2 linked regions of the Hydrogenispora ethanolica genome follow. The protein of the gene in region 1 interacts with the protein of each later gene in a pairwise test. Links are inferred from orthologs where the notes say so. Each region holds a gene or a part of one and is shown on either strand. Other genes may lie near its edges.

Region 1 (9,059 bases):
GAGCTGGACGACGGCGCGGCGGTCAGCGCCACGGTACAGATGTACGGCGGGCTGTGGAGCTTCCGGGAGGGCGAGTTTGAGAACCCGTACTACCGGATCGCCCAAGAGAAGCCCTTCCCGCTGTCGGAAGCCTTCGACGCCGCGCATTGGCAGCGGCTGCTGGAGGGGGCCGACCTCCGCAAGCTGAGCGCCAAGGCTTTTTTAGCCACCGAGCAGCGGATCCCGGGCCTCGGCAACGGCGTGCTCCAGGAGATCCTCTGGGAGGCGGCGGTTCACCCCAAGCGCAAGCTGGCCGCCTTGTCCGGCGCGGAGCGGGCGGAGCTGTTCCGGGCGGTCCGGACCGTGCTGGCCCGGATGGCCGAGGCGGGCGGCCGGGACACCGAGAAAGACTTTTTCGGCAAACCGGGCGGCTACGCGACCGTCATGAGCAAGCACCGGGTGGGACGGCCTTGCCCCCGTTGCGGCGGAATGATCAAAAAAGAGACTTATCTTGGCGGCAGCGTGTATTACTGCGAAGGCTGCCAGGCGGTTTAGGTTGCAATTGAGCGACCCAAGCCGGAGGCGGCCCGGCGGCGGGCAGGGGTATGTCAAAGTCCCGTCCCATTCATTCTCCCGCAGCGACGCTGAGAAAAAACGAAACGAGGGTTGTCGATTTTATGCGACTAAACTCCGCGCCTTTGCGCCTCTGCGGGAGTAATAAACCTTAAGACTCGTTTTCGTTTTATTTTGACTTTGACGGAATCCTGCGGCGGCGGACCTCCGGCTTATTTTTTTGAACCGTCGGGGTATAATGAACCATTAAGGTCATACCATAAGTACATACCAAAAAGTTTCCGCCGACAGGGGCAGAAAGGAAGGGAGAAAACATGCCGTCATTTGCCAACCCGTTTCAGGGAAATGTGAACAAGAAGCTCTCCAAGGAAGAGTTGATCCAGGCGGTCCGGCTGGACATCGCCGGCGAGCTGGAGGCGATCTTTATGTATGACGCCCATGTCCAGGCCACCGACGACCCCATTGCCAAAAAGGTCATCGCCGATATCCGCGACGAAGAGAAGGCGCATGTCGGGGAGTTGATGACGCTCTTGAAGATTCTGGATCCCGCCGAAGCCGCTCACTTCGCCGAAGGCGAAGCCGAGGTGCGGGAGATGCTGGAGGCCATCGGCGCGGCTGTCCCCTCCGGCGGCGAGGAAGCGGCCGCCCGTGCGCCGCAGACCGGGCGGTCCCGGTGAGCGCCGAATTCCGCAATATCGACCGGACCATCGGCCGGGACCCGGTCACCGCCTGCCCGTGGCTTCTAGGCGGCCCACCGCCCAACCCCATTGGCTGCGGATCACCAACTTCTTTCCAAACAAATCAAAGCCAAGCGGCTCCCGTTCAAAACGCCGAAGCGGCTTGGCTTTTTTCTGCCCCGCCGGCGGCGGGGTTTTCCTTTTCGGATACGGCCGGGGTCGCCCGAACCGGGGTTAATAGAGGATCTGCTCGTCCGTGAAATAAGTGGTTTTGGAGGCCACTTTTTGCACCCGGATGGCGTGCCCGGTCGGCGACTCCTTCCGCCGCGGCTGGTGCACCTTGAGGAAGCTGCGGATCTCGCCGCTGATGATCTCCGGCGCCTCCCGCCGGATGCTGGCGATGGCCTCCCGGAGGACGCCGGCGACGGCCGCGTGCAGGCGGGCGACGGCCTCGGGCGGCAGTTTGCCGCAGAGCGAAAGCGGCGAGATCCGGCTCTCCCAGAGGATCTCGTCGGCATAGGCGTTGCCGATCCCCTTGACCATCTTTTGATCGATCAGAAAAGCCTTGATATTCATGAGCGGATTGCGGGCCAAACGATCCGCCAGGTACTCCTGGCTGAAGGCCGGGCTGAAGGCGTCCGGCACCTTGGTCAGCTGGGGCAGGAAACGGACCTTGCAGAGCCCGCCCGGATCGCTGACCACCAGGATCAGCTCCTGGAACCGGAACGAAGCGATCCGGTATTTCACGGCCGCCGCTTGCGCCGGCTCGGCGCACAACTGCAGGCCGCCGTTCAGCATCAGATGGACCGCGAAGAACTTGCCCTCCGGAAAGAGGAAGAGCAGCTCCTTGCCGTCCCGCTCGATATCGGCCAGCGCTTTGCCGACGAACTGTTCCAGCACCGGCCCGGCGGCGGGGATGACGTTCCGGGGATGGACGGGCTCGATGGCCAGCAAGGTCTCCCCTACCAAATGTTTTTTGAGATTCCCCTTGAAAACTTCCAGATCCGGCAGTTCCGGCATGACCAGGGCCTCCTCCGCTGCGCGATAACGCGATTTTGCTATGGGATCGCAGGTATTATTCCACCGTTTCCAGCCTTTTTCCTGCCGGCGCGGGCGAAAAGTTTCGAGAGTTGGGAATGGTTTACAACAGAACGTATGTTTGGTATAATGGCATTGTCCGAAAAGCGTGGGAATCATGCCCATTGTAAAGGAGTTGCGGAGATGTTCTGTGAGCTTGAGAAGTTGCGGGTTTATTATGAAACGGCCGGCGCGGGACGGCCGTTGCTGATGCTGCACGGCTACGGGGTCGACCACCATATCATGAAAGGCTGCATGGAGCCGGTTTTCGGGAAGGAAGCCGGCTGGGAGCGGATTTATCTCGATCTGCCGGGGATGGGCCGGACTTCGTCCGCCGACTGGCTCCGGAACTCCGATCAACTGCTCCAGGTGGTCCTGGACTTTATCCAGGCGGTCCTTCCCGGCCGGGAGTTCGCCGTGGCCGGGGAGTCGTACGGCGGTTACCTGGCCCGCGGCCTGGTCCAACGGCTGCCGGAACGGATCGCGGGCCTGCTGCTCATCTGTCCTTGCATCATTGCCGAGAGAGCGCGGCGCGATCTTCCGAAATTTCGCGTCCTGGAGAGCGACCCTCAGCTCATGGCGGGACTGGGCGAAGCGGAGCGGGCCGAATTCGCGGAGCTGGCGGTGGTTCAGAGCGAAGTGACCCTGGAGCGGTTCCGCGCCGAGGTCGTTCCGGGGATCCGTGCCGCCGACGAGGCTTTTTTGACCCGGTTGCAACGGGACGGCTTTCCCTTCTCCTGCGACGTTGACCGGCTGGCGCAGCCGTTTGACAAGCCCGCCCTGATCCTGGCCGGACGGCAGGACCCTTGGGTGGGTTACCGGGACGCGTGGCGGATCCTGGAGAACTTTCCCCGGGCGAGCTTCGCCGTTTTGGACAAGGCCGGCCATAACCTGCAGATCGAGCAGGCGGAGGTCTTTGAGCTGATGGTCCGGGAATGGCTCGCCCGAATGCGATGAAATGAAATGGAACCCGGTCGACCTCATCATCCCTTAAAACTGTGACAAACCCCGTCCCAAAGGTCGGGGTTTGTCACAAAAACGCAGCAAAGGGGTAAAGCCGGTTTTTAATCCATTGAGCGGGTGATTTTAAAGTGTAAAGAGCACATGGCTTTTCAAGAAATCTCTCCCCGGATCCCATTATTGATACTGCCTCTCAAGAAGCGCGTCATTACTGCGGATTAGCCTCCATTTAGCCTGCGGTTAAAACTCATTTAATCCTCCCTTTAACTTGGATTTGTAACATTAGATCCGACGATATCAAAAACCGTAGGAGGTGCTTTATTTGTTGAGCAACAGTCTGAAAACCCGTATCGCGCTGACAGCAATGGTCCTGACCCTGATGCTGACCATGTTGCTGAGCGGCGGCGCCGCGTTTGCCGCCCAACTGCCCAACTTCCCCTATCATTCCATCGACGTACTGCCCATCGACCGCGCCAAGTTCCTGGCCGGCCAAAAAATCGATTTTGAAGTCGAATTAAAAGACCTGGGCACCATCAAATCCGTTGAAGTGCTGATCAATTATAATCCGGCCGAAAAATTCTTCGGCAAGGCTCCGGTCGTCAAATTGGCCGCCGGGGTCAGCAGCTACCGCATCGACCAGGTTTCTTTCGCCAAACCGGGCCCGGTCAATGTCATCGTCAACGTGTTGACGGAGCAAGGCGCCGCGTCGCGCGAAGTCAATTATACCGTGGTCGCTGACAAAGCGCAGAAACTGGCCAAGAACGTCATTCTCTTCGTCGGGGACGGCATGAGCCTGCAAGCCCGGCAAATGGCCCGGATCCTTTCCAAAGGCCTGACCGAGGGGAAATACCACGACTTGCTGGAAATGGAGAAAATGTCCAATCTGGCGCTCGTCACCACCTCCGGAATGGATTCGTTGGTCACCGACTCCGCCAATAGCGCCTCGGCCTATGCCACCGGCAGCAAGAGCGCTGTCAATGCCATGGGCATCTATCCCAACTCCACCGGCGATCCGCTCGATGATCCCAAGGTCGAGAACATCATCGAATTGGCCAAACGTTCGCGCGGCATGGCCACCGGCATCGTCTCCACCGCCAACATCACCGACGCCACGCCGGCCGCGATGGTCGCCCATACCCGCCGCCGTTCCGAGCAGAATTTCATCGCCGCCTCGATGCTCGACCCCGAACACCGCCCCGACGTGATCCTGGGCGGCGGTTCCCAGCACTTCCTGCCCAAGAGCGTCCCCGGTTCCAAACGGAGCGACGACCGCAATCTGGTGGAGGAGTTCAAGAGCCAGGGTTATACCTTTGCCGGGAACAAAACCGAGCTGAATCAGATCCAAAACTCCGCTAAAGTGTTGGGCCTTTTCCAACTGGACAATATGAACGTGTACATCGACCGCGAAGTCACCAAGAATCCGGCGGTGCTGGGCAGCTTCACGGACCAGCCGACCCTGATGGATATGACCAAGCAGGCCATTAACGTTCTGAGCAAGAATCAAAACGGGTTCTTCCTGATGGTGGAAGGCGCCTGCATCGACAAGCAGCTGCATACCGTGGACTGGGAACGGGCCACTTATGACACGATTGAGATGGATAAAGCCATCGGCATCGCCAAGGAATTCGCCAAGAAGAACAATGACACCCTGATCATCGTCGTGGCCGACCACGCCCACAGCGCCAGCATCACCGGGACCTACCACGAGCTGGACGGCAAAACCGGCCGCCAGGCGGTGCGGACGTACGCCGAAGCCGGCTTCCCCACCTTCGAGGATAAGAATAAGGACGGCTTCCCCGACAATCCGGCTCCCGCTGTCACGCTGGCCATTCAATACGCCAATCATCCCGAGTACTACGAGGATTACAAGTTCAATCCGGAACCGATTGCCCCGGCCATTAAGTCCGGCAGCAAAACCATTGCCAATCCCAAGAAAGACGCCAATGGCGATTTGAACAGCAGCAAGCTTCCGGATACGGAGACTCAGGAAGTCCATACCGCCGACGACGTTCCCTTGACCGCCGACGGCCCTGGCGCCGAGTATTTCCGGGGCATCATGGACAACACCGAGGTATTCTTCGGCATGGTGCGCGCCCTGGGCTTGGACGCCGTGAAATAACCGGAGGAACGAAAAAGATGAGCCATCGAACCATGCGCGCAATCGGGATTTTGCTACTCATTTCGCTGATCCTGCCTGCGGCGTGGCACCGGAGGGCGGAAGGGACGGCACCCCAGCGGGGACCGTCCCTTTTCGGCTCACCGGTCCAAGCCATGGCGCTCGGCAATTGGGGGAAAGAAGCGGCGGCGCCCCTCGGCTTTGCCGAGCTGTACAGCGGCGCTTCGTCTTTGGGCATCCAATTCTCCCCCAAATTAAAGTCTTTGAACGGCAAACGGGTCAGCATGGTCGGCTTCATGGCGCCGCCGCTCAAGCCGACCCTGGCCTTCTTCGTGCTGACCAAAGTGCCGATGGCGATCTGCCCCTTTTGCTCCACCGACGCCGATTGGCCCAATGACATCGTGGTGGTGCGGCTGAGCAAGCCGGTCACCGCCTTGCCCTACGACCAGCCGATTCAGGTGACGGGGCGGCTGGAGGTCGGCAGCCAGATTGACCGGGAGACGGGTTTCGTCAGCCTGGTGCGGATCATTGCCGATACGCTGGAACGCGCCAAATAAGTAACGATGAATCCGGCCGCCCGCTTCGGCGGGCGTTCCGGAAATGGATTGCGACCGAACGAGAGAGGTGAATCCGATGCTGGAGATCTGCAATCTTCAGAAACAGTACCCGAGCCCGGACGGTCAGACCATCACCGCGCTGCGGCTCGACAATTTGCGGCTGGAACGGGGCGAACAGGCGGCCCTGGTCGGCCCGAGCGGTTCCGGGAAAACCACTTTGCTGCATCTGGTGGCCGGGCTCCTGGCGCCGACCGCCGGGACCATCTCCCTGGACGGGCAGCGCGTCGACGCCTTGCGCGAAAAGGAGCGCGACGTCTGGCGGGCCCGCAACGTGGGGTATGTTTTTCAAAGCTTTAACCTGCTCCCCAACCTCAGCGCCTTGGAGAATGTCATGGCGGCCCTGGTCTTCGCCAGGGTTGAACGGGAGCGGGCGGCGCGGCTGCGCGCCATGGAACTGCTGCGGGGCGTGGGCCTGGCCGATCGGGTGCACAACCGGCCGTCCCAGCTGAGCATCGGCGAACAGCAGCGGGTCGCCGTGGCGCGGGCGCTGGCCAACCGGCCCCGGCTGATCCTGGCCGACGAGCCCACCGCCAGCCTGGACCGGGAGAACGGCCGGAATGTTCTGGAGATCCTGCAGTGGCTCTGCCGGGAGCAGCAGAGCATCTTAATCCTGGCCACCCACGATCATGCGGTCATGGAGCTCTTTCCCCGCCGGATCGAACTGGCGCGGGCCGTGGAGGTGAGCGCCGATGCGCCTGCGGATAGTGTGGCGTAACCTGAGCGCCAAACCGCTACAGAGCATGGTGACCGTGGCTATCGTGGCCCTGGCGGTGGCGCTGACCGTGACCCTGATGCTACTGGCCGAAGGGATCCATCAGGGGCTGGTCCGCGCCACCGAGCCTTTCGACCTGATCGTCGGCGCCAAGGGCAGCCCGATCCAACTGGTCCTCAATACGGTGTTCCTGCAAGACACGCCCATCGGCAACATCGAGGAAGCGCTGGTGGACGATTTGGCGGCGCGGCCCGGAGTGGCCGCGGCGCTGCCGATGGGTTTCGGCGATAATTACCGGGGCTACCGGATCGTCGGCACCGCGCCGGCCCTTTTTGAGCAGCGAGTCGCCCCGTCCCGCCCGCCCTGGCTGCAGCTGGCGGAAGGAAGACCCTTCCGGGCGCAGTTTGAAGCAGTCATCGGCGCGAAAGCCGCCCGGGATCTGAGGATCAAGGTGGGCGAGACGTTCGCTTCGGTTCACGGATTGTCAGTGCACGAGCAGGGCGAGGCGCACGGGCATAATCCCTACCGGGTGGTGGGAATCCTGAAGCCGGTGGGAGGGCCTTACGACCAGGCCATTCTGGTCTCCATGGAAAGCATCTGGCATATTCACGAGCATCACGAGGCGGAGGAGGACGAAGCGGCAGAGGAGGAACACGACGGCCATGAACACGGCGTCACCGCGATCCTGGTGAAACCGCGGGGTTACGCCGATGCCATGCGCCTGTATCAGCAGTTTCAGAGCGAGCCCCGGGCGCAGCTGGTCTTCCCGGCTCAAGTCATCGTGCAGTTCTTCGCCCTGATGGGCCAGGGCGAGCAGGTCCTGCAGCTCATCGCGGCTCTGGTGATCGCCATGACCTTGCTGACGGTAGCCCTGACGTTGTATGGCTCGGCTCAGAGCCGGAGCCGGGAGCAGGCGGTGCTGCGGGCCATCGGCGCCAATGCCGGCGACATCTTCCGGATTATTCTGCTGGAGGGAGTGGTGACGGTGGGCGCCGGCCTGGTCTGCGGCTTGCTGGTGGGACACGGCCTCTTCGGGGTGCTGGCCGGAATCCTGCAGCAGCAGACCGCGATCACGATCGGGTTGGGCGGTTCCTGGAAGGAACTGGTCCTGGCGGGAGGCGTGGTCGGTTTCGGCCTTTTGGCCAGCCTAGCTCCGGCGGCGCTCGCCTACCGGTTCAATGTGGCCCGGAACCTGTAAGCCGCCTTACCCCGGGGGAATGAAAGCAGGGCCGTCCCGGATCTAAATCCGGAACGGCCCTGAAATTTGCGGGAATCGTCAATACCGCGCCCGTTGCACCCGGATGGCGTTGAGGATCGCCAGGACCGCCACGCCCACGTCGGCGAAGACCGCCTCCCACATGGTGGCGACGCCGCCGACGCCCAGGATCAGCACCAATCCTTTGACCCCCAGGGCCAGCCCGATATTCTGGGCGACGATATGACGGGTCCGTTTGGCGATACGGATCGCCGTGGCCAGCTTGGAAGGCTCGTCGGTCATCAGCACCACGTCGGCGGCTTCGATGGCCGCGTCCGATCCCAGCCCGCCCATGGCCACGCCGACATCGGCCCGGGCCAGCACCGGCGCGTCATTGATGCCGTCGCCGACGAAGACGAGCGTCCCCTTGCCGGACTTCTGCCGCTCCAGCGCTTCCAGCCGGGCCACCTTTTGATCGGGCAGCAGTTCGGCGTGGACTTCATCCAGCCCCAGCGACCGGCCGACCGTTTCGGCCACCGCCCGGCTGTCGCCGGTCAGCATCGCCAGTTTCCGGACGCCGGCCGCCTTCAGCGCGGCGATCGCTCCGGAACTGTCCTCCTTGACGGCGTCGGCGATCAGGATCCACCCGGCGTAGCGGCCGTCTACCGCCACGTGCACTACGGTTCCCTGGGCCTCCACCCCCGGACAGGAAATGGCTTCTCTTTCCAGTAAGCGGCTGTTGCCCGCCAGAATGGTCCGGCCGTCCCGCCGCACCCGGATGCCGTGGCCGGAGATCTCGCGATAGTCGGAGACTGCTTCCGGATCGATCTCCCGGCCGTAGGCCTGGCGGATCGACAGCGCGATCGGGTGGCTGGAGAAGCTCTCGGCGTAGGCGGCGTGTTCCAGCAGCTCCGCCTCGCCGAAGGGTTCGCTCGGCTCCAGGCGCACCACCTGGAAGACCCCTTGGGTCAGCGTGCCGGTCTTGTCAAAGACCACCGTGTCCACCCGGTTCAGCGCCTCCAGGTAATTGCCGCCTTTGATCAGGATGCCGTTGCGCGAGGCCGCGCCGATCCCGCCGAAAAAGCTCAACGGGATGGAGAGCACCAGCGCGCAGGGGCAGGAGACGACCAGGAAGACCAGGGCCCGGTTGATC
Region 2 (5,489 bases), on another replicon or contig:
AAAGCCTTGAAATTACTGCGGTTGAACAGTATTTCCAAGGCTTTTATTCTGCTCTTTTATTTAATGGACTTTTTCAGTGGCCTCTCATAGACCGGGTTATTTTTTTACGAAGGGAACTGTCAGGGGGAACGATTCGGCGATTCTCAAAGAAACATGGAATTGATGCGTAAAGCATCCGATAGTGAGAAAAATAAATGGTAGATAAGTTCATCTTATCCAGCGAGGAAAAGATGTCGCGAAATTGTTCCGAATATGGAGTGCGATAGATATAGAATCATCCGATATAGAATGATCCGACCAGCTTTTGTTGATTTGTTTTTCCAATTCCAAAATGGTATAATATTACGGTAAAATTTTTTGGGCACTCTTGCCAATGATTTACGTTATTTTAAGCAATGTCTGATGATGAGGTGGAGCAATGGTGAAATTTCTTTCCGAATTATGGGATACCAATCTGCGCGAGGTAAAAAGGTTGCAGCGGAAGGTTGAGCAGATCAACGCGCTGGAATCGCAGTTTTCCCAGTTGGACGATAATGCGCTGCGGGCGAAAACCATAGCGTATCGGGAACGGTATGCCAAAGGGGAAACGCTGGACGATTTGCTTCCGGAGGCTTTTGCGACGGTGCGAGAAGCGGCCCGGCGGGTGCTTGGTCAACGCCATTATGATGTGCAGCTGATGGGCGGTATGGTGCTTCATGAAGGAAAGATAGCCGAAATGAAGACCGGTGAAGGAAAGACGCTGGTCGCCACCTTGCCGGTTTATTTAAATGCTTTGAGTGGCAAGGGCGTTCACGTCGTTACGGTGAATGATTACTTAGCCAAGCGGGACAGCGAATGGATGGGGAAGGTTTACCGTTTTTTAGGGCTTTCAGTCGGCGTCATCCTGCATCATTTGAACTCCGATGAGCGGCGCATCGCCTATAATTCCGACATTACCTATGGAACCAACAATGAGTTCGGTTTCGATTACCTTCGCGATAATATGGCTTTTACCGTGGCTGATATGGTGCAACGGGAGTTGAATTACGCTATCGTCGATGAAGTGGACAGTATTTTAATTGATGAGGCGCGGACGCCGTTGATTATCTCCGGTCAAGCGGAGGAGTCCACCGAATTATACTATAAATTCGCCCAGGTTGTCCCGAAACTGCGTCGTGATGAGGATTATACCATCGATGAGAAAGCCAGGACCGTGGCGGTCACCGAAGAAGGTGTCGCCAAAGTCGAGCAGATTTTGCACGTTGAAAATCTTTATGACGACGCCAATACCCATCTGGTGCATCACTTGAACCAGGCTTTGCGCGCCAAGGAACTGATGAAGCGGGACCGAGATTACGTGGTCAAGGACGGCGAAGTCATTATCGTAGACGAGTTTACCGGACGCCTGATGTTTGGGCGCCGTTACAGCGAGGGTTTGCATCAGGCAATCGAGGCCAAGGAGAATGTCAAGATCGAAAACGAGAGTCAGACCTTGGCGACGATCACCTTCCAAAATTATTTCCGCATGTATAAGAAGCTGGCAGGCATGACCGGAACTGCGGAAACAGAAGAAGCCGAGTTCCGGAAGATTTATAATTTGCCGGTCATCGTCATCCCGACCAATGTGCCCATGGTGCGGGCCGACCATCCGGATGTAGTTTATAAAACCGAAAAATCCAAATTTAACGCCGTGGTGGACGAGATTGCCGAAATTCATCAGACCGGCCGGCCGATTCTGGTCGGCACCATTTCGATTGAAAAATCCGAAGAGCTCAGCAATATGCTCAAACGGCGCGGCATACCCCACCAAGTCTTAAACGCCAAATATCATGAGAAGGAAGCGGAGATTATTGCGCAGGCCGGCCGGTCCGGGACGGTAACCATCGCCACCAATATGGCGGGCCGTGGAACCGATATTGTGCTTGGAGGGAATACCGAATTCCTGGCCCGAGACTTACTTCATTCCCGTGGCATCGAATATCAGGAGGCTACGCCGGAAGAGTATCAGTTGGCTTTGTCCGAAGCAAAACAGGCAACCCGGGAAGATCATGAAAAAGTGGTGACTCTGGGTGGGCTGCATATCATCGGTACCGAGCGGCATGAAAGCCGCCGTATCGACAACCAGCTGCGCGGCCGTTCCGGACGGCAGGGCGACCCCGGTTCATCCCGGTTTTTCGTGGCGATGGAAGACGATCTGATGCGTCTTTTCGGGGGCGAGATGATCTCCGGCTGGATGGAGAAACTGGGCTGGTCCGAAGATATGCCCATTGAGCACTCGGCAATCGCCAAAAGAATCGAAGCTGCCCAGCGGAAGGTGGAGGCCCGCAATTTTGAAATCCGGAAACATGTTCTGGATTATGACGATGTGCTGAATAAGCAGCGCGAGATCATCTACGAGTTGCGCAAAATGTTGCTGCTCGGCGAGGATGTTCATGAGAAAGTGATCAGTATGTTCGGCGACGTGACCGATCACTTGCTGGAAGTCTACGCCAATGAAAAAATTATTCCTGAAGAATGGGATCTCGAAGGTTTATTGCAGGCGGTTTACGGCACGTTTCTACCGCCGCAAGCCATTGAACTTTCCGATATTGATCGTTTGAACCACAGTGAACTCCGGGAAGCCATTTTGGATAAGGCGATGGAGTACTATCAAGCGAAAGAGACGGAGATCGGCGCCGAGCATTTACGGGAGATCGAGCGTTTCGTGATGCTGCGGACGATTGACGTGAAATGGATGGATCATCTGGAAGCGATGGATGGCTTGAAAGAAGGGATCGGCCTTCGGGCGTATGCCCAGAATGATCCGCTGGTTGCTTATAAAATTGAAGCTTATCAGATGTTCAAAGAGATGCGCGATACCATTAACGAAGAAGTCGTCCGCGAATTAGCCAAATTCCAAGTCGTTTCCGAAGAAAGACTGGTCCAGCGCCCGAAAGTGAGGAATATCTCCACCAATCTGGACGAGGACGGCGCTCAGGCGGTTCATCAAAGAGTTACCGGTAAGAAAGTTGGCAGGAATGATCCGTGCCCGTGCGGCAGCGGCAAAAAGTATAAAAAATGTTGCGGCCAGGCCAACGGGTAATAAGGTTTGCATTCCACTCAGCAGTAATAGTATAATATCGACGAAGCTTCTTCAAGCGATGGAAAGAAGACAACATTTTTATGACAGGGTGGTTAATCATGATCGAAGTAAGCGAACTACGGGCCAGGCTGTCCGATATGAAGGAAAGAATTCACCAGCTCAGGGGGTATCTTTGATTTAGCTCAAAAGCAAGAACGGATTGCAGAGTTAAGCGAGATCTCCTCGGCCCCGGATTTTTGGGACGATCCGAATGCCGCGCAGAAAATTCTGCAGGAGTTGACCAATCTTAAGAATCATGTCGAAAAAATTGAAACCCAAGAAAGACAGGAAGCGGAATTAACGGGCCTTCTGGAGATGGCCGTTGCCGAGGATGAAGAGGATTTGTTTCCGGAAATCGCGGGCGGCATAGAGGAGTTGGAAAAAGCCGTCGCCGCAATGGAGCTTTCAACCATGCTGGGCGGCGAATTCGATCGTTTCAATGTGTATCTGACAATTCATCCTGGAGCAGGCGGGACCGAATCGCAGGATTGGGCGGAAATGTTGCTCCGGATGTACGTGCGGTGGGCGGAACGGCGTGGCTACAAAGTGGAATTTTTGGACCTTTTGCCCGGTGATGAAGCAGGGGTCAAAAGTGTGACATTGTATATATCCGGAGAGAATGCCTATGGTTATTTGAAAGGTGAAAAAGGCGTACACCGGTTGGTCCGGATTTCACCGTTTGATGCGTCGGGCCGGCGTCATACTTCGTTTTCATCCGTGGATATCGTGCCGGAAATCGACGACACCATCAAAGTCGAGATTCGGCCGGAAGACCTCAAGGTCGATACCTACCGCTCCAGTGGGGCCGGCGGTCAGCATGTCAATAAGACAGAGTCCGCCATTCGCATCACGCATATCCCAACGGGAATTGTGGTCGCTTGCCAAAATGAGCGTTCGCAATTTCAAAACCGCGACCGGGCCATGCAGATGCTCCGCGCTAAACTCTATGAACTTTACCGCGAGGAGCAAGAAGCGAAGATGGCCAAGATCAAAGGGGAGTATTCCGAGATTGCCTGGGGTAATCAGATTCGCTCCTATGTCTTTTGTCCGTATACCATGGTAAAGGATCACCGGACCGAAGTGGAGACTGCGAATGTCCAGGCGGTGATGGACGGCGAACTTGACCCGTTCATAGAGGCCTATTTACGATCCGATCTCAACAAAATACAAAATGTCATATAATTGCCAACCCCGGTTACACTATGAACCGGGGTTTTTTGTAGCGATAGCCGTGGAGAGCGCAAAATAGCCCCGATGCTTGAGTTAACATCCCAATTCTGAAAGGTGCTACCATGGATCCTCTGGAACAGAGCTATCGCCGAATTTTGTTCATTATCGGACTGGTTTTTTGTGCCTCACTCATTTTACTGATCCAATTGATCCGTATTCAAGTCGTTGAGCATCGACATTATTCTCAATTGACCGTCCAGCAACGTTCGCGGTATTTACTGACTAATCCTTTGCGCGGCGCATTTTATGACCGCAATGGGCGCAGTTTGCGGGGAGCCGATCGCGCTTGGTATATCATGATCCAGAATCCGTTAAGGGACGCCATGGCCGAGAGATTGGCGGCGATCTTCGGTCCCGATTTTCAGACCGAAAGAGAGCGTCAACGGCATGCGGGTCGTTGGGTTTATCCAAAGCCTTTAAAGGCGAGCCAGGTTCGTTCCTTGGAACGGTTCAAGTCTCAGGAGTGGCAGATTATCGCCAATCCCGCGGCTCCGCAAGCTACAAAGCTGGCTTGGCATGCCTTGGGAAGCGTTCGAGACGGCAAAGGTGTTTCCGGTCTGGAGTCTCTTTATGATTCATTTTTAACCGCCTCTCGGAGCACGGCTTCTCTGGTCGCGTTTGTCGACGGAAAACATCATCCTTTTCAAGGGCTGGGTATCCGCAACCTCCGAAAATCAAGTAGCGAATCGGGTGTCATTCTAACTTTAGATGAGCGAATTCAGCGAATTGCGGAAGCGGTGATGGATCGCGAAAGATTAAAAGGAGCGATCGTCGTTCTGGATGTCAATTCGGGTCAGATATTGGCGATGGCCAGCCGCCCTATGGTTAATTTCGCGAATCTTCAAGAAAGTTTGAGCGATCCCAATAACCCGTTCCTGAACCGGGCAATTGCGGCTTATAACCCCGGTTCGATTTTTAAGTTAGTCACACTCTGCGCCGGGATAGACGGCGGATTATTGAACCCAAACGAAGTCTTTACGGCATATTCCTACCCTGATATGGCCCGCTGGCATTTTCCAACCGGGGATGTTGGCCGGCTTTCATTAACCGAAGCTTTGGCTTACTCTTATAACCCGATCTTTATTGAAATTGCCCTTCGCCTCGGGCCCGAAATCATTCTTCAATATGGTGACCGGCTCGGATTGGCGCAACCTTGCAA

The links.
Region 2: the proteins of EDC14_RS01105 (region 1) and secA interact in binary tests that used the Escherichia coli proteins (3 or more experiments, as listed by UniProt). The link is inferred for Hydrogenispora ethanolica from one-to-one orthologs.

Annotation. Positions count from the first base shown.
Region 1 is NZ_SLUN01000001.1:256,827-265,885, reverse strand. Bases 3,022-6,007 are described here. They hold EDC14_RS01105 (alkaline phosphatase), read left to right. Parts: upstream 3,022-3,630; coding sequence 3,631-5,385; downstream 5,386-6,007. Other genes in these bases: EDC14_RS01095 (ABC transporter ATP-binding protein), read left to right, coding at 5,983-6,007; EDC14_RS01100 (hypothetical protein), read left to right, coding at 5,538-5,939; EDC14_RS01110 (alpha/beta fold hydrolase), read left to right, coding at 3,022-3,263. Outside these bases: EDC14_RS01125 (DNA-formamidopyrimidine glycosylase family protein), read left to right, coding at 1-534; EDC14_RS01120 (demethoxyubiquinone hydroxylase family protein), read left to right, coding at 867-1,229; EDC14_RS01115 (DNA-formamidopyrimidine glycosylase family protein), read right to left, coding at 1,464-2,249; more of EDC14_RS01110, read left to right, coding at 2,451-3,021; more of EDC14_RS01095, read left to right, coding at 6,008-6,714; EDC14_RS01090 (ABC transporter permease), read left to right, coding at 6,689-7,909; EDC14_RS01085 (heavy metal translocating P-type ATPase), read right to left, coding at 7,988-9,059.
Region 2 is NZ_SLUN01000059.1:19,239-24,727, reverse strand. The notes cover bases 42-3,261. They hold secA (preprotein translocase subunit SecA), read left to right. Parts: upstream 42-418; coding sequence 419-3,061; downstream 3,062-3,261. Outside these bases: EDC14_RS25520 (peptidoglycan D,D-transpeptidase FtsI family protein), read left to right, coding at 4,393-5,489. UniProt on the Escherichia coli protein: Required for protein export, interacts with the SecYEG preprotein conducting channel.